3 regions of the Bacillus sp. C-3-6 genome follow, and region 1 is predicted to be linked to each of the others. Evidence: riboswitches for the same ligand, from Rfam matches in the RefSeq annotation. Region 1 holds a riboswitch; each other region holds the start of a gene.
What was found. Region 1 has a riboswitch for cyclic di-GMP ahead of ACW0JX_RS23265 (WxL domain-containing protein). Riboswitches for the same ligand answer to the same signal wherever they lie in the genome.
Positions count from the first base shown of each region.

Region 2: another riboswitch for cyclic di-GMP. It lies ahead of ACW0JX_RS02255 (methyl-accepting chemotaxis protein); the one in region 1 lies ahead of ACW0JX_RS23265 (WxL domain-containing protein).
Region 3: another riboswitch for cyclic di-GMP. It lies ahead of ACW0JX_RS05480 (SpaA isopeptide-forming pilin-related protein); the one in region 1 lies ahead of ACW0JX_RS23265 (WxL domain-containing protein).

Region 1 covers NZ_CM137247.1:4,522,838-4,530,502, forward strand. The annotation lists gene ACW0JX_RS23265 (WxL domain-containing protein) at 1-2,052, opposite strand, end outside; cyclic di-GMP riboswitch class I at 2,205-2,293, opposite strand; cyclic di-GMP riboswitch class I at 2,365-2,453, opposite strand; cyclic di-GMP riboswitch class I at 2,525-2,613, opposite strand; gene ACW0JX_RS23270 (ATP-binding protein) at 2,859-4,079, opposite strand; gene ACW0JX_RS23275 (ATP-binding protein) at 4,076-5,329, opposite strand; gene ACW0JX_RS23280 (catalase) at 5,512-7,542, shown strand; gene ACW0JX_RS23285 (alpha/beta fold hydrolase) at 7,558-7,665, shown strand, end outside.
Region 2 covers NZ_CM137247.1:436,548-444,212, forward strand. The annotation lists gene thiM (hydroxyethylthiazole kinase) at 1-651, shown strand, start outside; gene thiE (thiamine phosphate synthase) at 666-1,325, shown strand; gene ACW0JX_RS02250 (anaerobic C4-dicarboxylate transporter family protein) at 1,442-2,755, opposite strand; cyclic di-GMP riboswitch class I at 3,038-3,122, shown strand; gene ACW0JX_RS02255 (methyl-accepting chemotaxis protein) at 3,258-5,000, shown strand; gene ACW0JX_RS02260 (non-ribosomal peptide synthetase family protein) at 5,138-7,665, shown strand, end outside.
Region 3 covers NZ_CM137247.1:1,057,424-1,065,088, forward strand. The annotation lists gene ACW0JX_RS05440 (hypothetical protein) at 1-109, shown strand, start outside; gene ACW0JX_RS05445 (PH domain-containing protein) at 189-665, shown strand; gene ACW0JX_RS05450 (PH domain-containing protein) at 658-2,109, shown strand; gene ACW0JX_RS05455 (DUF975 family protein) at 2,309-2,962, shown strand; gene ACW0JX_RS05460 (hypothetical protein) at 3,143-3,586, shown strand; gene ACW0JX_RS05465 (CPCC family cysteine-rich protein) at 3,583-3,849, shown strand; gene ACW0JX_RS05470 (hypothetical protein) at 3,923-4,306, opposite strand; gene ACW0JX_RS05475 (TetR/AcrR family transcriptional regulator) at 4,638-5,174, shown strand; cyclic di-GMP riboswitch class I at 5,347-5,439, shown strand; gene ACW0JX_RS05480 (SpaA isopeptide-forming pilin-related protein) at 5,500-7,665, shown strand, end outside.

The DNA of each region.
Region 1 (7,665 bases):
TGATATTGGTTTATCTACATCCAAATTCGTATCTACAGATAAATCTGTCACAAATTTAGAAATATCCATTTTTGTTAAATCTGTTCCTTGCACTACTTTTTGTGGGACTGGTTTCCCAGTTGGAATACCTTTATACCTTATTTTTGCGATTCCATCTCGATTACTATCTTGTCCATTCTTATCGCCATCTAAATAATTTTTAGCTGACACCGGTATTTCAAGATAACCATCTTTGTAATATTTCATTACATTAGCACCTTTTACAGGAGAACCTGTAATTGTCATTTCATAAATTTTCCCGTTGAATTCTTCTGTTTTTAGCGCATTTACTTTCGCAACCGCAGTGACTTTATTGTTTGTCCTGCTAATATCAAAGAAGCTACTTACATCATCTCCACTCTCCACATCTTGAATGGAAACATCATTCACAGTAAAATCCTTATTCACTTCACTTTCTAATACAAAAGATTTCGCATAGTGAATCTCTTTCGATTGAGCAGGCATATTTTGATATACCTTATAAGAAAGTTGACGGGAATTATCTTCCACAATATCTCCTATTACACTTGGAGCTGGAATTTCAATTTGTGCAATCGCTAATTGGTCGTATGATACATTAACACCTGAAGCATTTAATCTAACTTCTAGCGGTAATTCTGTTAAATTATCAAATGTAATTGTCATATCTGCTTCTGGAGTAGCTACTGGACCTGCTGTTCCAGAAAACTCGATTTTATTATTCCCTTTGTCTTGATACCTAATTGAACTCGTATCATACACGTATAAATTCGTTAAATGACTACCATCATTACGTAACGTTACATTTTTATAACTATTTATCCTTTTGAAATTCCACATTGCCGTTAATGGTACTTTTTTACTTGTTCCGTGTTCATAAAATTCAAAGGAAGCATTATAAGTTTGTCCTGACCTTCCGTTCCCATATAATTGTAAAAAGTTTTTTGCATCACCTTTAGTTATTGGTGTTTTAACATCTACAGATGAAGCTGTCATAGAGTGAATATTAATACGGACATCAATCCATTTCCCTTGATATTCACCAGCTTTTTTTACTAATACGTACTGTTCTCTATTTGAATTTCTAAATGTATATTGACTTTGACCAGTTCTGTCATTGCTACTACCCTTTACCTCATATGTTACTTGTGGGCTCCAAACAAATCTAAAAGCATATTTACCCGAGATAGAAGGCCCTTCACCTGTTCTATTATTTATTACCTTTACATTTGGATATTTAAGAATACTTGTAACAGGACTAGCAGCTAGTAGAGATTTGCTCTTTAATACCTTCTCAGCTTGAATAGCAGGTAATTCCTGATTATTTTCGTTTATCCTATTGCTCTCTTTTAATTCATTTTCCTTTGGTATGAGTTCTTCATTAACCTTTTCTTTCGCTAAAGTCTTCGTTTCTTTTGGAACTTCAGCATTAGTAGAATTTATTTCTTGTTTTTTATTTTCTTCCGATACTTTCACTTTTTCACTTATTTCTTTTTTCATAACTTCCTCTGAAGCCTTTGGATTTTCATCAGAAATGTCTACATTTAAAGCCTCTTTTTTCTCTACAACATGTAGAGAAGGAGATTCAATTTTCTTTTCATTCCCTTCAAACTTCACTATCGGTTCAAATTTGTACTCTCCAGCTTTTTTCATTTGAATGACTACATATACGTCACCGATAAAATTACTTTGTTCATTCTTTTCAATTTTTACAATGTGATCTTCTGTTACTGAAATGTTTTGAATCGCTTTATTGTTTTCGTTCATTTTTTTCGTTTCTGCTTCATTGAACAGCTGTTCATTAGATAATTTCAGCTCGATATTAGCATCTTGTTTATTTGTATTTGTAATCTTTAATACTACATTTTCATCAACTTTTATTTCTTCTTTATCCATATGAACGATAAAACGTCCTTGCTCGTCGTTTGTAACCGCATAAACTTTCGTTGCAGAGTAATCTAGCACACCAACTTGCGTAAATAATATTCCTCCAGCGAGAAGTATACGCCCAAATTTACCTATTTGATTTTGCAATGTACTTCCCTCCCTCACTTCTTATGAACCGAATATTTCGAACATTAAATTTATTATTCAGCTAAATTTACAATCATAATGTGTATTCCTAGAAAATAAAAAGCCTGGTTGCCTTTTCGATTTTCATACATCACAACATGTGTGAAAATCCAAACTGCAACCAGACTATCATAGTAATTTTCATTACCTTAGACTCTTAGCTTTGCGACCTATCCTTTCGAACAGTGTGCCCATTTATTTTTTCTTTTTGAGACAATAAAAAATCTGGTTGCCTCTTCGATTTTCATACATACAACTATGTGTAAAAATCCAAACTGCAACCAGACTATCATAGTAATTTTCATTACCTTAGACTCTTAGCTTTGCGACCTATCCTTTCGAATAGTGTGCCCATTTATTTTTTCTTTTTAAGACAATAAAAAATCCGGTTGCCTCTTCGATTTTCATACATACAACTATGTGTGAAAATCCAAACTGCAACCAGACTATCATAGTAATTTTCATTACTTTAGACTCTTAGCTTTGCGACCTATCCTTTCGAATAGTGTGCCAAAAATAGGTATTTATTTATCGTGTTTTGAATATACCATTAAAACCCAAAAAAGAAAATAGTTTTTTTAGAAAAAAACAATTAATTTTTATAGTCTAAATTTTTTACTGGAAAATCCATAATAAAAACTAAAAAAACATTTTGATCTTAGAAATACATCATACATTCTTTATCGATAAAATGAGATTTTTACTATCCACAAATAGCAAGATAAAATAGAAAAACATCACTTATTTGGAAGTGATGTTTTTTCTATTTAATGCAGTGGTAACATAACCTCAACCGTCGTTCCAACCCCAACTTCACTTTCAAAACTCATTTTACCGTTGTGGTCTTTAATAATTTTTTCTGTAACTACTAAACCTAGACCAGTTCCTGTTTCTTTCGTTGTATAAAAGGCTTCATTTAACTTTGGAATTTTATCTTTCGGAATGCCGCATCCCTCATCTTTCACTTGAATGATGATTCCATCTTTTACAGTAACTTTAATCGTAATTGTTCCGCCAACTGACATTGCTTCAATTGCATTTTTAATTAAATTAAAAAAGACCTGTTTTAATCGTTTTTCATCACATGTAATTGATGGTAAGTCTTTACTGTAAATACCTTGTATGTAGACTCCTTGTTTTAAAGCAGGCTTTTCCATAACTCGAATAACATAAGAGATAATTTCTTGTATGTTATGAGTTTCTGATTCTAGTGATTTAGATTTCTCAAATCCACTAAGTTCTGTAGCAATTATATGAATCCGATCTACTTCTTGTTTCATAATATCACTATAAATTTTATCCTCTGGATGCTTGTCTGCTTGTTTATTCACAAGTTTTTTTAAGTTTGCTAAAGGTCTTCTAATCTTATAACCAATAACCGTTGCCATCTTTCCAACAGCTGCTAGTTTTTCTGTCTGTTTTATTTCTTTGTCCATCATCTCAAGCGTCCGAACATAAGACTGAACCCTCAAAAATATAATCCAACATATGATAGTAAATACGCTATATAATGCCATTGGGATTAAAACGAGAGAAGATTGAATAATGATTCCTGTAAGAGCATACTTTCCGACAAGTATCGCTGGAATTAACCAGAAATATCTTTTATTCACAAAGATTGGTGCAAACAAAATAAAAAATCCTTCTACTATATTTCCACCGTCAAATTCTGCATCGCTACCATAATAAATCATAATGTTATGGATAAAATCTAATACATTATAGCCAATTAGAATAATATACTTTACCGCAAAAGCATTCTTCCATTTCATAAAGTATATCCCAACGCAAAACAATACCACCATCAAAAAGTAAAGCCATAAACCTAAACCATCTTCAAACTCTCCTACACCTTCTTGCTCTCCACCGATTAACGGTACGATAAATTCATAGGCAAGATCATATACAAAAAATATAATGAAAAATAAACTTAAAAATGCTTTCAGCGCCTTTATTTCTTCGTTTTTAAATATATAGCCTTTATTCATATGGTAACTCCTAGCTTTTCTTCCACTTCGATTTCAGTATTTCCACACTTCTTTGGGAGAATGATGTCTATTCTCGTTCCAGTATCTCTTTCACTTGAAATATGCAGCTCACCAAGGTGCTCGGCGACAATTCGATTCGCTACCGTAAGTCCCAGACCAATTTTATCCTGTTTCGTTGTATAAAAGGGCTCTGTAACACGAATTAAGTTTTCTTGCTTAATACCATGACCATTATCGATTATACTGATTATTACATATTCTTTTCCTTTATCTTCTAATTGCAAATGTAATATGCCACCTTGTTCCATTGCCTCTAAAGCATTTTTTATCGTATATAAAAAGACTCCTCTTATTTTTCGTTCATCACATTCAATTTCTATTGTTTTTTCTTCCACATTAGAAATAAACTGCACGTTTAATTCATTCATTTTTTCGCGAAGACTTGTTATTACTTGTAATACAATTTTTCCTACATCATGTTTCTTATAAATAGAAGGTTTGCATGTAGCAACTTCCATTAACTCACTTATCATATTATTCATATTTTCTATTTCAAAAATCATACGTTTATAAATAGGATCCTCTTCATGCTTCTCTCGTTGTAATTGCGTAAATCCTTTTAATGAAGCGAGTGGATTTTTAATTTCATGTCCAACCGTCGCTGCCATTTTTCCGATTACTGCTAATTTTTGCGATTCACTAGCAATCGCAATACTTTCCTTTACAGCTGAAAGATATTGTAAAAATCGGTTTAAAATGATATACGCCGCAATTAGCATAAGTGTATACATAATAAGATACATAAATGCTTTTACTTCCTCTAATACAAATAAATAAATCAAATATTTTCCTACAATAGAAGAAAGTAAAATCACATAAAATTTTTTATTTAAAAATATGGGTACAAAGAAAATGAGAATAATTTCTATTATATTTATCGCATCAAACGCCGCCTTATTATAAAAAATATATGAAAATATATTAGCGATTTCTATCCCTATGTATGCAAATATCCATGCATATTTAACAAGGTTTGCCTTCTCTTTTTTCATTAAATATATATTCACGCACAGTATTGCTACTCCGCAAATAACTTGCCATACTATGTTGTATCCCTTATCCATTATTGATTTATCGTCTAATACGATTGCATAGAAAATTTGATATACAATAACAATGACATATAACACCCATAAAAGGATTTTTGCATTCTTTTCTTCTTCTTTATATGATAGAAAACTTTCTTTCACTTCAACACCCCTTCAAAATAATATCTCGAAGAATACCATTTATTATAATAAATGATTTTCATAGACAAACAAAGATAAATCGAACATTTGAGGAAAATCATCCCAACGACGCAACATCTTCATGCTATATACAAGCATAAAAAACATAAACAATAATACGTATATTATGGGAGGTGTTTTTTATGGACGGCAAAAAAAATAAAAAGACAGAACAACTCCAATCTTTCACGCGTGAAAATGAAGGAAAGGAGATGACAACAAATACAGGTGTTAAAATTTCAAATGATGAAAACTCTTTAACTGCCAGTGATCGTGGCCCTACCCTTCTAGAAGATTTCCTTATGCGAGAAAAACTTTCTCACTTTGACCGTGAACGAATTCCAGAACGAGTCGTTCACGCACGAGGATACGGAGCACATGGCATTTTTGAGTTATATGAATCTTTAGAAGAGCTAACAATGGCCCCCTTTCTACAAGACCCTTCAAAAAAAACACCGCTTTTTATTCGTTTCTCTGAAGTAGCTGGATCAAAAGGAGCAAATGAAACGAATCGAGATGTAAGAGGATTCGCCGTTAAATTTTATACAGAAGAAGGAAATTTTGATTTAGTAGGAAATAATATTCCCATTTTCTTTATTCAAGATGGCATTAAATTTCCTGATCTTATTCACGCCCTTAAACCAGAGCCACATAATGAAATTCCACAGGGTCAAACAGCACATGATACTTTTTGGGACTTCATCGCCAACAATCAAGAATCAGCTGCAATGATGATGTGGATTATGTCCGATCGTGCAATTCCAAGAAGCTTTCGAATGATGCAAGGATTTGGCGTTCATACATTTCGTCTAGTTAATAAAAATAGAAAGTCACGATTCGTGAAATTCCACTGGAAGCCAAAGCTTGGCGTTCATTCGTTAATTTGGGATGAAGCACAAAAACTAGGTGGTGCTGACCCAGATTACCATCGCCGTGATTTGTGGGAAAATATTAATGCTGGAAACTATCCTGAGTACGAACTTGGCATTCAAATTTTAGAAGAAGAGGACGAATTTAAATACGACTTCGATATATTAGATGCAACGAAAATTTGGCCTGAAGAAGATTTTCCCGTTAAAATCATTGGGAAAATGACCTTAAATCGCAATGTAGATAATGTATTTGCTGAAACTGAACAAGTGGCACTACACCCTGGAAGTATCGTCCGTGGTATTGACTTTACCAATGACCCTCTCTTACAAGGTAGACTCTTTTCTTATACAGACACACAATTAGCACGCGTTGGTACAAATTATCAAGAACTACCGATTAACCGTCCAATATGCCCATTTCATAACAACCAAAGAGATGGTGCGTCTAAATATATAATCGACAAAGGAAAAGTTGCCTACCATAACAATTCCTTAGCAAATAATTCTCCTTATACTGTACCTGGAACAAATGGGGGATTCGTTACATATCCTTCTACTGTATCTGGTCATAAAACAAGGGAAACTGCTGCTAGCTTCAAAGACCACTTCTCTCAAGCTCGTTTATTTTGGAATAGTATGAGTCACGTCGAAAAAATCCATATTATGCAGGCTTTCTCCTTTGAATTAGGAAAAGTCAAAAGTAAATCTGTCCGCCAACAAGTCGTGGATATGATTGGACATATTAGTACAGAATTGGCTACTTTAGTTGCAGAAGCTCTCGGAGCAAAAGTCCCAAATGTGCAAGAATCCAACGTTACAAAATCATCTCCAGCACTAAGTATGGCAAATACAACCTTTAGTCCTAATACATTACGAGTAGGTGTCATTGTTGCAAATGGATATGATGGACCAAGCGCACAATATATAATAAATCAGTTCAAACAAGTAGGTCTTCAACCAGTGATCGTTTCCGAACGATTAGGCATAGTGCAGGGAACGCCAAATGGACAGTGGGAAGTAAATGATACTTTCTTAACAGGCTCACCACTCCTTTATGATGGATTACTTCTTATTGGCGGAAAGATGGATGATCATTTTCTTAACAAAGCAAGTTCATTTGTCGTAGAATCATATAATCACTTTAAGCCGATTGGCTCCTTCCAAAACGGCTCTTCTATTATTCAATCTTTAAATATCGAAGGAAAGCCTGGTGTTTTAATAGAACAAGACCCTACGCGACTAGCAAATGAATTTATTAAAGCTATGACAAAACAACGCTTTTGGGATAGAGCATATTCATAAAATAGGGGGGAATTTATGTTTGTTACTGTCGAGAAAGATGTGCATATTTTTGTGCAAGACGTTAATCCTGGTCCAGGTAGTAAGACTGTTTTCTTCGTTCACGGATGGCCTTTAAATCATCAA
Region 2 (7,665 bases), 1.1 Mb from region 1:
GAAATGGCTAGCATTGCTGGAGCGTTAGTATTAAATATGGGAACACTTCGTCCTGAGGAAGTAGAAGTGATGTTACTTGCTGGTAAATCAGCAAATGTGAACAATGTGCCAGTACTATTTGATCCAGTTGGTGCAGGAGCAACTTCGTATCGAACAGAAGTTGCGAGACATATTCCAGCCGAAATAGATTTAGCAATTATCCGCGGCAATGCGGCTGAAATAGCAAACGTTATTAATGAGAAATGGGAAATTAAAGGGGTAGACGCTGGTACTGGAAATGGCAATGTTGTAAGTATTGCAAGGCAGGCAGCAGACGAACTAAATACAGTTGCGGTCATTACTGGAAAAGAAGATGTTGTTACAGATGGAGAGAGAACTATTGTTATTCGAAACGGTCACCCTATTTTAACGAAAGTTACGGGAACAGGTTGTTTACTAACTTCTGTAATAGGAGCATTTGTAGCAGTAGAAAAAGATTATGTAAAAGCAGCAGTAGCCGCATTAACGTTTTATGGTGTAGCTGCGGAACTGGCAGCTGTTAAAACAGTAGAAAAAGGGCCTGGTAGTTTCCAAATTGAATTTTTAAATCAGTTAGCGAATACTACTGCTGGTGATATTGAGAAGTATGGAAAGATTGAGGAGTTAGAGTAAGGGGGATGAAACACATGATGCGCATTGAAACAAAGAAGATGTCTAAGTTATTACAAGTGTATTTTATTATGGGAAGTAATAACTGCACGAGGGATCCTTTAGCTGTATTGAAAGAAGCATTAGATGGTGGAGTGACACTTTTTCAGTTTCGCGAGAAGGGGGAAGGTTCTTTAATCGGAGGAGATAGAGTGCGCTTTGCAAAAGAATTGCAGACGCTTTGTAAGGAATATAGTGTTCCTTTCATTGTAAATGATGATGTAGAATTAGCCATTGAATTAGATGCAGATGGTGTTCATGTAGGACAAGATGATGAAGGAATTACATCTGTTCGTGAAAAAATGGGAGATAAAATTATCGGTGTATCTGCTCATACAATTGAAGAAGCACGCTTTGCAATCGAAAACGGAGCAGATTATTTAGGCGTTGGACCTATTTTCCCAACGAGTACGAAAAAAGATACGAAAGCTGTTCAAGGAACGAAAGGATTAGCTTATTTTAGAGAACAAGGAATTACAGTGCCAATCGTTGGTATTGGTGGGATTACAATTGAAAATACAGCGGCAGTTATAGAAGCGGGTGCGGACGGTGTTTCAGTTATTTCAGCAATTAGTTTAGCTGAATCTACGTATGAAAGTACGAGAAAATTAGCTGAAGAAGTAAAGAGAAGTTTGTAGAAAAGGACATGTAGTATTTTAAGTGCTACATCGAGAAGTAGACTGCCCAAAAAATTTAAACAAACGTTTGATTAAAAAAGCACAAACCTTTTTAAATAAAGGTTTGTGCTTTTTCTTTAAAACATAATTGAAATTAAGAGCATTCCAATTCCGATAGAAGTAAATGTTGCAATTAAGCCTGGAATCATAAAGCTATGATTTAATACGTATTTACCAATACCTGTTGTACCGGTACGGTCAAAGTTAATAGCAGCAACGATTGTTCCATAGTTCGGAATGAAGAAATATCCATTTACTGCAGGGAACATCGCAATCAGTAGCGCTGGTGGAATACCAAGGGATAGTCCAAGTGGCATTAAGGCACGTACTGTTGCTGCTTGGCTGTACAGTAAAATAGATAGAATGAATAGCGCGATGGCAAATAGCCAAGGTGCACTTGTTACTAAATGCTGAATGGATCCTTGAATCATATTTAAGTTTCCATTAAAGAAAGTATCTCCCATCCAAGCGATACCGAAAATAGCAACAACTGCTGTTGCCCCTGCTTTAAAGACGTTACCAGACACAATGCTTTCTACATTTGGTTTACAGAAAATAATAATAAGAGCCGCGATAGTTAACATAACCATCTCAATTGTGTTCGGCATGGAAAGACGGGCTAACTTCCCATCAACTATCCATCCTGGACGAAGTGCTTCAAATGAACCAAGAAGTACAACAAGGAAGGTTCCTACAAGGAAAAGGATAACTGATAATTTTGCGCCCTTTACACCTACAAATTTTTTTTTCTCTTCAAGCTTAGGAATCATTCCTTCTTTTAATCGTTTTAAGTATTCAGGGTCTTCATTTAATTCTTTTCCCATCTTACTAGCAACGAATGCTGCTAACATACAAGCAATGAAAGTAGAAGGAATACTCACTTTTAAAATATCTAATAAAGTGATTTTATAGTCAGCTAACATTGCTAAAAGAGCAACTGTGGCAGCTGAAATTGGACTAGCTGTAATTGCTTGCTGAGAAGCGATTACGGCAATCGACATTGGGCGTTCCGGTCTAATCCCTGATTCACGAGAGACTTCTGCAATAACAGGAAGTACAGAATAGGCAACGTGACCAGTACCTGCACATAGTGTGAATAAATAAGTAACAATTGGAGCAAAAAAAGTAATACGCTTTGGATTTTTTCGCAATGCTTTTTCAGCTAGATGAACAAGATAGTCCATTCCTCCAGCAGCTTGCAAAGCACCAGCGGCTGTAATTACTGCCAAAATCATAAGCATTACATCGATAGGAGGCGCGGTTGGTTGTAAGTGGAAGACAAAAACGAGTATTGCCATACCAACTCCACCCATTACTCCTAAACCAACTCCGCCTAGGCGTGCACCAATAAAAATACAGAGTAACAAGGTAAGAAATTGTAGCCAAAACATGATAAACTACCTCCGAAATTCATTAGTTAAGATATATTCGAATAGTTTAATTTGAATGGAAATTAAATAAATACCCGAAGAAATCCTTGTTGTTTATACATTTTTTATTATATAACACAAAAAAAGTAACATTCACGTACTTTTTGAAATTATTTTGAAAAAGCAATGCATTAAAAATTTGTATTTATATCTCTAAATAAGTAGACATTTTGATTTATATGTTGTAATCTTTGAAAGAGAATAAATTAATTCTCATAGAACTCCCATATCGTTCAACTCGTTCAGCGAGAAAGGCAAACTGATGGAAACATGAGGACGCAAAACTACAGGAGCTAAGGTCGAAAGGCTACGCTAGCCAGTTACCGGACGGATAGGGTTGGTCTTGGCCAATGCTTTTACATTGGCTTTTTTTTATTCTCGAACATATTGAGAAACATTTTCAAACAAAATATTCATATATTTTGTTTTTTTTGTTTATGTTAATTAAGGAAGGTGGATATTAATGAAAAAATATTGGCATAAGTTATCGTTCCTTCAAAAGAACGTCTTATTAACCGTATTAGTTATTTTGACACTTGTTGGAAGTATGGGTGCACTAAGTTTCAACATGTTTCAAAATAGTATGATGTCTTTATTTGAAAGGCAGTCTATTGAAACAGGAGAAATAGTATTGAAAAAATTGGATGTAGAATTAGTTAGAGACATGGCGAAAGATCCTACAGCCGAAAAAGTGAAAAAAGAAAAGTTAACAGAGAAATTAGATGAAGTGTCAAAAGAATTGAAAAGTGTTGGACAAACGTATGTTACAGGAGCAAAGCCGAATGAAAAGCGAGAATTACAACTCGTTGGTTTGACTACAGAGTTAACAAAAGCGTTCCCTATAAAGCCGGGAGATTATTATGAACAACCCGCTCATTGGATGAAGGCATACGATAAAGTCATTGATACGAAAAAGGCCCAAATGACAGAAGTATATGAAGATGAAATAGGTTCGTGGGTGACAATATTAGAACCAATTACAGATGGAGAAAACAATATTGTTGCAATTATTGCGGCTGACTTAGATGCTTCCATTGTTCCTATTACAAAAGAGAAGTTTATGATACAGGGCTTACTCTTTATCATTATTTCATTAGCGATTGCGACTATTACTCAATTCTTTATCGTGCGTCACTCATTAGCGCCATTAAAAGATTTACGAGAAGGGTTACGTAAAATTGGTGAAGGTGACTTGAGTATTAAATTAAAAGAAAGACCAGATGATATTGGAATTATTAATGTTTATTTCAATAACACGATTGAAAAGTTTAAAGGGATTATAGATAAAGTAAGGCAAACTGCTGAGCAAGTTTCTTCTTCTTCACAAGAATTGTCGGCGAGTACAGAGGAAAACAGCATGGCAGTTCAAGAGATTGCAAGTTCTATTGAAGGTTTAAGAGTAGGGGCACAGTCTCAAAAAACTTCAGTACAACAATGTTTAGGGATTGTACATGGAATGGAAGATAAGGTAGAAGAGATAACTGGGGCTGCGAAACAAGTTGCGGTTGCTTCTGAAGGTATGGAGCAACATTCAATTGAAGGTAATGAAGTGATTGGACAAATTATTAATCAAATGAGTTTAATTCAAAATGCAGTACAAGATTTATCTTCCATCATTTATTCGTTAGAAACAAGGTCAAAAGAAATTAGTGATATCGTAACTGTAATTACAGGTATTTCAAATCAAACAAATTTATTAGCTTTAAATGCTTCTATTGAGGCTTCACGTGCTGGAGCAGCGGGGAGAGGGTTTGCAGTTGTTGCTGATGAAGTACGAAAATTAGCAGAACAAACGGAAGCGTCTGCTAAAGATATAGCGAAATTAATTGGTGAAACACAAGCTGAGACAGAAGATGCTGTAGTTTCAATGCAAAAAGGTTCAAAAGAAGTAGAAACTGGAATTTCACTTGTTCAAAGTAGTGGGAATTTCTTTGAAAAAATCTCCAAATCAGCGCAATCTGTTACAGATCAAGTAAAAGCTGTTTCGGGTAATTCGAGTGACATTTTACAAAATAGCCAGAATATCGTTCAAGTCGTAAATGAATTATCACATATTGCAAACACTTATGCCAACAGCAGTAGTAATGTTGAAGAAAGCATGAAAGAGCAAGAAATATCAGTACAAGATATTGCAGAATTAGCGACTTCTTTAAGTTGGCTTTCTCAGGAATTACAAGAGCTTATTGGTGAGTTTAAAAGCGAATAAGGAGAAAGTTCAATTCTAATCAAAGGGGATATCTCCGCTACTGATTATGAATTGAACGAATCTGCCCGTTAATAAGGGATGAAAAAGGTGTGAATTTTCACACCTTTATTATATTTAAGAGAGGAATTTACATAAATATGAAATTAGCAATTTCTTATAATGAGATGGTAAAAGAATTTTTAGGGAAAGTAGAAGGAAGTATTAAAATACCTAAAGATGTGCAAGGAACGGAACTTAGGATAAAAAGGAAAACTGAACTATTTCCAAATTTGACTCATATTGTAGATTTAATAGGAGCGACTGCAACGTGGTTATATCATATTTCTAAAGAAAAACATATTGTCGTGCTTTATCATGTAAGAGGAAGTTTATTTCCGATTACTATTGAAGTTTCTAATTTTCTCTCCTATGAAAGTTTGAATTTACAGATTGAAGAGCAACTGGAACAAATTAAAGAAATGAATGAGGAAGAAATAGAAGAGTTTCAAAACGGTAATACATTATATGAAATGTCACCTATTATTATTGGTGAAACATATTATGAGCTACAAGACACGAATACATTACAATTTGTATTTAGTAAAAATATGCAAAGTGTAGAAATAATATTTAATAGTGTTAATTGGAAGGAAACAACGATTACTCGTTATGCACAACAAATACAAGGTGTTTTAATTGGTACATCACAAAATAAGAATAATTATATAAAGAATTTTAATATTATTACAGAGGCCGAGATGGCACTTTATAGTCAAGTGAATGATACGACAGCAGTATATCCTGAGAAAAGTATCGTCGATATGTTCTATAATACTGTTACTCAATTTCCAAATCGTATAGCTTTATCTTCAAGGGAAGGTACTTTAACTTATGAGGAGCTAAATAAAAAAAGTAATCAAATAGCTCATATGTTAATTAAAAATGGCGTCCAATTAGGAGACTATGTTGGAATATTTATGAAACGTAGCATAGACACAGTAGTAAGTATGGTAGCTATATTAAAAGCTGGTGCAGCGTATGTTCCGATTGATCCAGATTATCCGGAAAGTAGAATACAGTACATTATTCAAGATAGCCAAGCGAAAGTTATATTGATGAAAGAGACGCCTATAACATGTGATGGAGTTCAAACAGTTTCAATGTATGATAGTGAAACTTGTGAAGATATAGATGTAAAGTTGTCTATTCATTGTGATGATGTAGCTTATATGATTTATACGTCTGGTTCAACAGGGAATCCAAAGGGAACGATGTTAGCACATAGAGGGGTTGTTAATCTGTACACTTGGATGCAAAAGCAATATGAATTGACAGAAGAGGATGTATTTGCCCAATTTCCTTCTTTTAGTTTCGATGCTTCTGTATGGGAGTCATTTGCTTCTTTATTCTGCGGAGGAAACTTGTATGTATTATTAGAGGAAGAGCGATTGTCTGTAGAAGCATTTGCAAATGCAATCTATAAAGTGAAAGCAACTTCGATCTTGGCATTAGCAACAATTTTTGTTCGACAAGTAGCAACTTATTTAGCAGAAGAAGATATATATAAGCTAGCTTCCCTAAAAAGAATTGCGATTGGCGGTGAAATGTTGCCTGTAGAGGTTATTAAATTGTGGAGAGAAAGAATAGGTACAAATGTTGAAATTCATAATGTATACGGACCGACAGAATGTACTGTAGTGACGACAACCTATAAAATACCTAGTCAGTTAAATGAGGATGTTGCGAGTATTCCCATTGGTAAACCATGTGCTAATTATCAAGTTATGATTTTGGATGAGAATATGAATCTTTGTCCAATTGGTGTACCTGGTGAATTATATATAGATTCAGTAGGATTAGCAAAAGGGTATTTTAATAAGCCTAATAAAACAATTGAAGCTTTTATTCAGAACCCTTTTAATCCTATAGTTAATATATATAAAACAGGTGATATTGTTAAGTTGTTAGAGGATGGACATATAGAATTTTTACATCGGAAAGATGATCAAGTAAAGATTAGAGGACATCGTATTGAACTAGGAGAAATCCAAAGTAAAATTTCTCAAAATCATAATATAAAAGAAAATGCTGTGTTTGCTAAGAAGAGTAAGGAAGGTAGCCAATATTTAATCGCGTTCTATACAACTTTAAATAAAAAAGAAATACCAGAATTAGTTTATCAGTTACAAGAGCAATTACCAGATTATATGGTGCCATCTAAACTAATTTATATTAATGAATTACCACTTACACCTAATAAAAAGATTGATGTTAAGAAGTTAGCTCAGTTAGAAGAAAAGTATGAACCGGTTCGTCTACAAGAATATGTTGCACCTTCTAATAAAGCAGAGAAACAAATAGCGCGCGCTTGGGCGGAAGTATTAGGAATTTCAAAAGTTGGAGTGCATGATGATTTCTTTACAATTGGTGGACATTCATTAAAAGTATTACGAGTCTTAACATTGTTAAAAGAAGATTTTTCACATTTAACAATTCAAGATTTCTTTAAAGAAAGAACGATATATGGATTAGCTCGAATTGAGCGAGAAGTAAAAGTAGACAAAGAAGAAGTATTTCGTGAATATAAAGTGATTCACGAACCAGATACTATCACGTATGCAAACGTTTTGGAAGAAAACCAGATTTCAAATGTCTTTTTAACAGGAGCTACTGGTTATTTAGGATC
Region 3 (7,665 bases), 1.8 Mb from region 1:
ACCAGGTATGATTGAAGCTTTTCAAGCGGATGGAAGTTGGATGAAGTTAATCGGTTTCATTTGGTTACTTTGGTTCGGATATTTTATTCCTGAGAAGAAAGAAGATTAAATTTCAATTTTCTGTAAAGTTATGTAAAATGTAGATTAAGAGTATTCATATATTAGATTACTAGATTTGGAGTGGTTACATGGATCCATTGAAAAATGAAATTCACCCTGACATGGTCAAGGTGTGGAAAGTTCGTGCTGTGATTGAAGAAGGGATCGGTATACTCGTCATTTTAGCTTACCTTTTCCTCATGATAAAGTTTGATTGGTGGGCGTGGATTTTGTATGTAATGATTGGGCTGACAGTTGTGTTCGCACCATTTTCGTACTTCTTATTCCCGAAACTACGTCAACGTTATTACAGCTACCAACTAAATGAAGAAGAGCTTGAAATTCAGCATGGTCTTTTGGTCGTAAAGCGCGTATTAGTACCGATGATTCGTGTGCAGCACGTAACGATTGAACAAGGACCAATTATGAGAAAATATGGCTTAGCAGAATTACACATTTCAACAGCAGCAACTTCTCATAGCATCCCAGGCTTAACGATGTATGAAGCAGAAATGTTGAAAACGAAAATCGCAGAATTAGCGAAAGTGAGTGATGAGGATGTATAAGAGGCAGCATCCAATCACGATGTTATTAGAATTAAAAATAACAGATTTTATACCACTCATTATTTTCATGTTTAGCTTAAACGGAAAATTCCCGTTTTGGTATTTAATTCCCGCAGCATTTGGTTTACTCACCGTTTTTTCAGCATTTGAAAAATGGTATTACACAACATATTGGGTTGAAAATAACGTATTACATGTGAAAAAAGGTCTCTTCGTGAAAAAGGAGAGCTACTTAAATAAAGAACGTGTTCAAACGATTAATACAAGTTCTAACGTACTATATCAAATGCTCGGTTTGAAAAAAATTCAGATTGAAACAGCTGGTGGGGGCGATGAAGCAGAAGTTAGCTTAGCTGGTATTACGGCAGAAGAAGCGGCGGAGCTTATTACTTTGCTAAATGAGCCAACTCCAGAAGTGAAAGCAGAAGGAACATTAGACGAAGCAGCAGAAAATGTAGTAGAAAAAGAAATTGTTACAGAAGAAAAACAAGCGACAGAATATAAATTAACTTGGAAAGAGATTTTATTAGCATCTGTTACATCTGGTCAATTTGGACTATTATTCTCTTTAATCTTTTTCGTTTATCACCAAGTAGATGAGTACATTCCGAAATGGATAGAGAATGGCGTAAAGTCGTATGTAATGGAACATGATATATATGGCTGGATTTTCATGGTAGCCATGTTACTCGTTCTTTCTTGGATTATATCTACAATCGGTTACGCGTTAAAACATGGCGATTTCACAGTGAATCGAAGAAATGACGAAGTCCGCATTTCGCAAGGATTGCTTGAGAAAAAAGAGCTCGTACTAAAATTGCATCGTATTCAAGGTATTACGATAAAAGAAAGTATTTTACGCCAACCATTCGGTTATTGTGCTGTGCAAGTAGAAGTCATTCAAAGTAAAGGAATGAGTGACGAAAAAGAAAAGGTTACACTGCACCCAATCATTCGAAAAGATCGAGTACAACAGTTACTCGCCCATTTACAATTACCATACGAACTGAATGCAAACATTATTGCATTACCAAAAGCAGCATTGCGCCGTTATCTCATTGATAGTTTTATCTTTTTCGCTATGCTCGCAATCCCGCTTACTGGAATAAGTATATACTCTGAAAAGCACTTCATCATGTGGGCATTAATTCCGCTCGCGATCCTCATCTTTACACTTGGATACGCAACATTTAAAACAAATGGTTACAGTGTTAACGGAGAACAAATTACACTTGTCTATCGTAGCGTCGGAAAATATACAGGACTTATTAGAAGAAGACATGTCCAATCAATGGAGAAGACACAATCATATTTCCAGCGCCGAGCGGATTTATGTACGTATAAGTTTTCTAGTGCATCATCTAGTTACAAATTAGAGCATACGAGAGTAGAAGATGCGGAGAGAATGCAGGATTGGTATAAGAAGAGAATCAGTGAGGAATAATTTGAGAAAGCTTGCCTATTCTGAAGGGCAAGCTTTTTTGTTATAGGGAAAAGAGTCGTTTAATCCATATATTAGTACAACTACAGCACACATGTATTAATACGTATGCAAAAAGGAGTATGCTTCTATTTCAGGGAAATCTGTGGAATTTTTGATATAAATGGTATACTAAAATATAAATAGTATTAGGAGGTTATATATGATAAGTCAGTTGAAAAGAGAAGCACTTGATGCATTAAAAGGAAGATGGGGATTAGCGGTAGGGGCAACTTTATTAATTGGAATCCTTATTGGAGCTGTTGAAATGCTAACAACAGGTATTTTCTCGATATTTTGGGGTTGGGAAGAGGCAAGTGATTCACTTACAGTAAGTATTATAGTAATGCTTGTTATTGGTCCATTAACAATAGGTGCCTATTATCTTGTTTTAAATGCAATTCGTGGGACTGATGCTCGCATTGGTCATATATTTAGATGGTTTAGCGATGGAAGTAAGTTGATGAAGTCGTTTTTAACATATTTACTAATGTATGTATACTTGACTCTATGGACATTACTTCTTATTATTCCAGGTATTATTAAATCATTTTCTTATTCTATGACATATTTTATTTTGAATGATCATCCAGAATATACAGCGAATCAAGCGATTACTGAGAGTCGTCATATGATGAATGGACATAAAATGGATTACTTTTTACTATGCTTAAGTTTCTTAGGCTGGTTCATATTAAGTATTCTTACTATAGGAATCGGTTTCTTATGGTTAGCACCGTATTTCTACGCGACATCAGCCGCATTTTATGAAGAGATTTCAAAAGAATATTATAAAAAAGAAGGCACTACTTTCTAATAACCACCTATCCCCTAAAGAATATAGGGCACAGATAGTTTAGATGTTCTGTTTAGGGGGGATTTCAGGATAAGGTATAGGTTTTTATATAAAAATTATGCCCTCTATGTTTTAGCATAGAGGGCTATTTTTTTTGTGAAAGTAATGAATAATATATGTGAAACAAAAAAAGTGAGGTGAATGAGAGTGAGCAAATTTTTAATACCGTATTCGTTTTCTATATTAAGTTTCTTTATTTCAGTAACGGCACTTGATTTATATGATAGGATGGGAAACAATAGTGAGCTGGTTTCGCCGAACATAATCGGTAAGATAATTCAATCTACTGCGCAAATGGGAGTCCTTACATTATATTTCGGAGTACCTATCATTTTAGGTGGCTGTCTACTTGGTGAGCTATTGTTTAGAGGTATCATTTTACGATTTAAACTAAGCTATATTCTATCTTTATTATTATATTTACTTTTAGCTTTTAGTATTGTTTCTGTAACGATTGGAATTCCAACTACATATGAGGATTCTAATACTACTTTCATGGTAATAACTATGATTTGCGCTGTTACATTCTTTATGGGCCGGAATATATGGGAGAAAAAAGAAATGAATAATGGAGTAACGGAATGAAATATACATGTCCGTGCTGCGGGTATAGAACAATAGAAGAAGAACCACCAGGTACATATGAAATTTGTAATATATGTTACTGGGAAGATGATGAGGTACAGTTTAACGATCCTGACTTTGAAGGCGGGGCAAATGAAGTCTCGTTAAGACAAGCACAGAAAAACTTCATTGCATTTGGTGCTTGCGAGGAATGTTTTGTGAAATCAGTTAGAAAGCCGACTAGCGAAGATGTGAAGGATACTAGTTGGAAGCAAATTAGTTAAATAGATTTAAATAAAAATGTTATTACTCGATGTAACAAGAGTAATAACATTTTTTTATGTAATGATGAAAGAATTAACGGCGTCTTATAAGGTAAAATAATAAAGATGATAACGTAATAGGTAGGCCTGTTTCCAAAAAGGCTTCTAAATTAAAGGATAGAAAATATCGGTCGTTAAACAACATAAAGAAGAAATGATTGTAGGAAATACCTAACACTATAAATAAAGGAATACCGATTTTTAATTCGTGACTTCCTTTTATTTTTCTATAACAAAATTCGCCTATTAAACAAGCGATAAGAACAGGAATACTTCCAAGAATTGAAAGCATAATAATAGATACCCAAATCGGCCCCCATGAATCCGCATAATTTGGAACGCTTGTATACTGTAAAACATTCACAATGATAGAAAAAAACAGTAAGCATATTAAATAACTAATAGAAAATTTTTTCAATGGAATCATCCTTATAAAATTTCACTTTATTTTTATGAAAATATAAACCTCTTTAAATTATAGATTAGATGTATAAGGATAATCAATTTTTATACATTTCGTGTTTATGGATATATTTTCGATGAATATAAAAGTATAGATGTATAGTCAATGTTATGTATTTGATGTTATCATATTGAATGATATGGAAATTTTTAATAGAATAAGTAACTAAAAATTCAAAGGTAATGCAGCTTTTGTTGTATAAAGAAAATACTTAGTAGTAATCAACAATATTAAAAATAAGATTCGTATTTATATAAATTTAGTAGAAATGGGGTTTTAAAAAGGAATGAGTATCAGCATAACGCGGCAAAAGATTTTGGCGGCCGCTTCTCAAATTGTGCAATGTAAAGGGGTTGCTAAATTAACCTTAGAAGCAGTGGCAAAAGAGGCGGGTGTAAGTAAAGGTGGATTATTGTATCACTTTGCAAATAAAGAAGCTTTAATAGAAGGTATGATAGTCAGAGGGATAGAGGATAATGAGGGCGCTATTTACAATAAAGTAGCGGAAGACTCAGAGAGGAAAGGGAGATGGGTTCGCTCTTTTGTAGAGGAAAGATTAAGTAATGAGAGAAGAACAGAAGAGTTGTCTAGTAGTATGATGGCAGCATTCATGTTAAAACCTGAATTACTTGAGCCATTACAACAATCATTTCAGCAACTGCAAAAGAATATAGAAAACGATGAGATAGATTCAGTTTGTGCAACAATTATTAGATTAGCAGCAGATGGATTATGGTATTCGGAATATTTAGGGGTTGGCAGACTAAGCCCCGAGTTAAGAGAAAAAGTGATTCAAGCTCTTATTAGTAATTCATATAAATAGAATATACGAACTATATAATGCGAAAACAATTCACCATTACTTATTTAATGTAGTGGTGAATTGTTTTTTTTATTAGAAAAATAGAACAATTTTATAGAGTATTGAATTATAACCGTCCAGACGGTATAGTAATATTTGGTTTAAGAGGAAAATGAAACAAAAAAAGAATAAAAGATATTTTTAGCACACTATTCGAAAGGATAGGCCGCAAAGCTTAGAGTCTACGGTAATACATATTGGTTACTAAGATCGTCTGGTTGCACATTTTTGATGCAACCGGACGGTCTTTTTTTGTTATATAAATATAAAAAAATAGGAGGGAACTATGCAAATGAAAAGTACTAAAAGGCATATTTCAATGGTTTCATTAGTTTTTCTAGTATTATTTTCAGTGCTGAATGTGTGGGCTCCAGTTATTCAAGCTGCTGTGATGAAAAGTCCAGTGGACGAAATTAATATTTCCCGTACTGATGGCACGACATCTGAACCGTATCAAGCCTCAGATGGTATGAAAGTAGAAGTGAAGTGGTCAGCTAAAGAAAAAATAAAAAGTGGAGATCAATTCACAATTGATATGCCAAAAGAGTTTCGAAAAGACCTTATGAATATGAGTTTTCCTTTAAAAGATGCTGAAGGAAAAACAGTTGGTACATGTGAGATGAAAAAGGGTCTATTAACGTGTACTATGGGTGATTACGTAGAAGGAAAGAATAACATTAAAGGTTCTTTATTCGTAGAATTCTACTTTGGTTTAGAAGCATATGATGGTGTTAAAGAAATTCCATTAGAATTTAACGTTGATGGTCAAATCGTTAATAAAGAAGTAAATGTAAGTAATACGACAGAGAGACCGAAGCCACAGCCCAATACAGATAATCTATTGAAATGGGGTTCTTATAATCAAGAAGATCCTTCGATTGCTGATTGGCTTGTATATGTAAATGCAACTGGAACAGAAATGCAAGATCTTAAATTAACAGATACATTAGGACCTGGACATGAGTTAATTACAGACAGCGTAGTATTAGAAGAGGCTGTATTTGAAGATGGTTATGCACCAACAAATATTAAGCCAGCAGATTTATCTAACATTAAAATTAATGCAACAAAGGCTGGATTTACAATTGAGTTTCCAGACAGTTCAAAAGGCTATATTTTAAGATATAAAACAAAGGTTACAAATCCTGCTGCGAAGCCTCATAAAAATACTGTGAAATTAGAAGGTAAAAATATTAAAACTGAAGAAAAAGTAGGACAAGTATTTGTAAGTGGTGGGGGAGGATCCGGTTCAGGTGACAATAATCCACCTAGCATTGAAAAAAATATAGTTGATGAGAATGGCAAGCTTGTAGAGAATGAGCAGTTAACAAAAATGGATCAAGTTATTCAATACCAAGTTGGTACACACATACCGAACGATCCTCCTAAATACACATCTATGGTAATTAGTGATGATTTAGAAGATGTTTTAGAAGTATTAGAGGCAAAAGTGTATGATCAAAATGGCCAAGATATTACTTCTAAAGGAACGTTAAATATAGATAAACAAAGAAGTGAAGTAACATTTACGTTTGGTGAGAGTTTTGACTATAAGTCGTATGAAGACCAGATAATTAATCTCAGTATCAAGGCGAAAATCAAAAATAATGCAGACTTATCTTCTTACGTAGATAAGAAGATTCCTAATAAAGCGGAATTACATTTTGATGATAAAACTTTAACATCAAAAGAAGTAACTATTACGCCGCCTGAAGCTCCAAAAGATGGTACAGTATCGCTTCATAAAATAGATTCTGAGAATCCGAACAAAGGGTTAAAAGCTGCCGAATTTGAAGTCCGAAATAGTGCAAATGAAGTTGTTGCAAAACTGAAAACGGACGAAAAAGGTTTTTCAGTACCTCAAACTTTAGCTCCTGGGACGTATAAAGTATATGAAACAGTAGCACCAGAAGGATATCAAAAATTAACAAGTCCAGTAGAGGTTACACTTCAAGCTGGAGAAACAAAAACAATTGAAATTAAAAATACTATGCAAAAGGGTCAAATTGAAGTAAAGAAAATTGATTCGGAAAATGGTGAGAAACCATTAGCAAATGCAGAGTTTGATATAGTAAAAGACGGTGTAGTAGTCGAACATATTGTTACAGATAAAGATGGTAAGGCAATCTCTAAACCGTTAGCACCAGGAAAATATATTTTAAAAGAAACAAAAGCACCTGAAGGCTACCAATTAAAAGAAACAGAGTTCGAAGTAAATGTAACAGGGGACGGCATATTCCCAATACAAGTGGAAAATGCAATGGTAGACAAAGGTAATATAGAAATTACAAAAGTGGACAAAGAAAACGGGGCAGTATTAGCCGGTGTCGAATTTGAAGTCCAAGATGAGAAAGATGGCGTAGTAAGAAAAGTAGTAACAGATAAAGAAGGAAAAGCAAACGTTTCAGATCTATCAGTAGGAAAGTACAAATTAGTAGAGACGAAAAGCTTA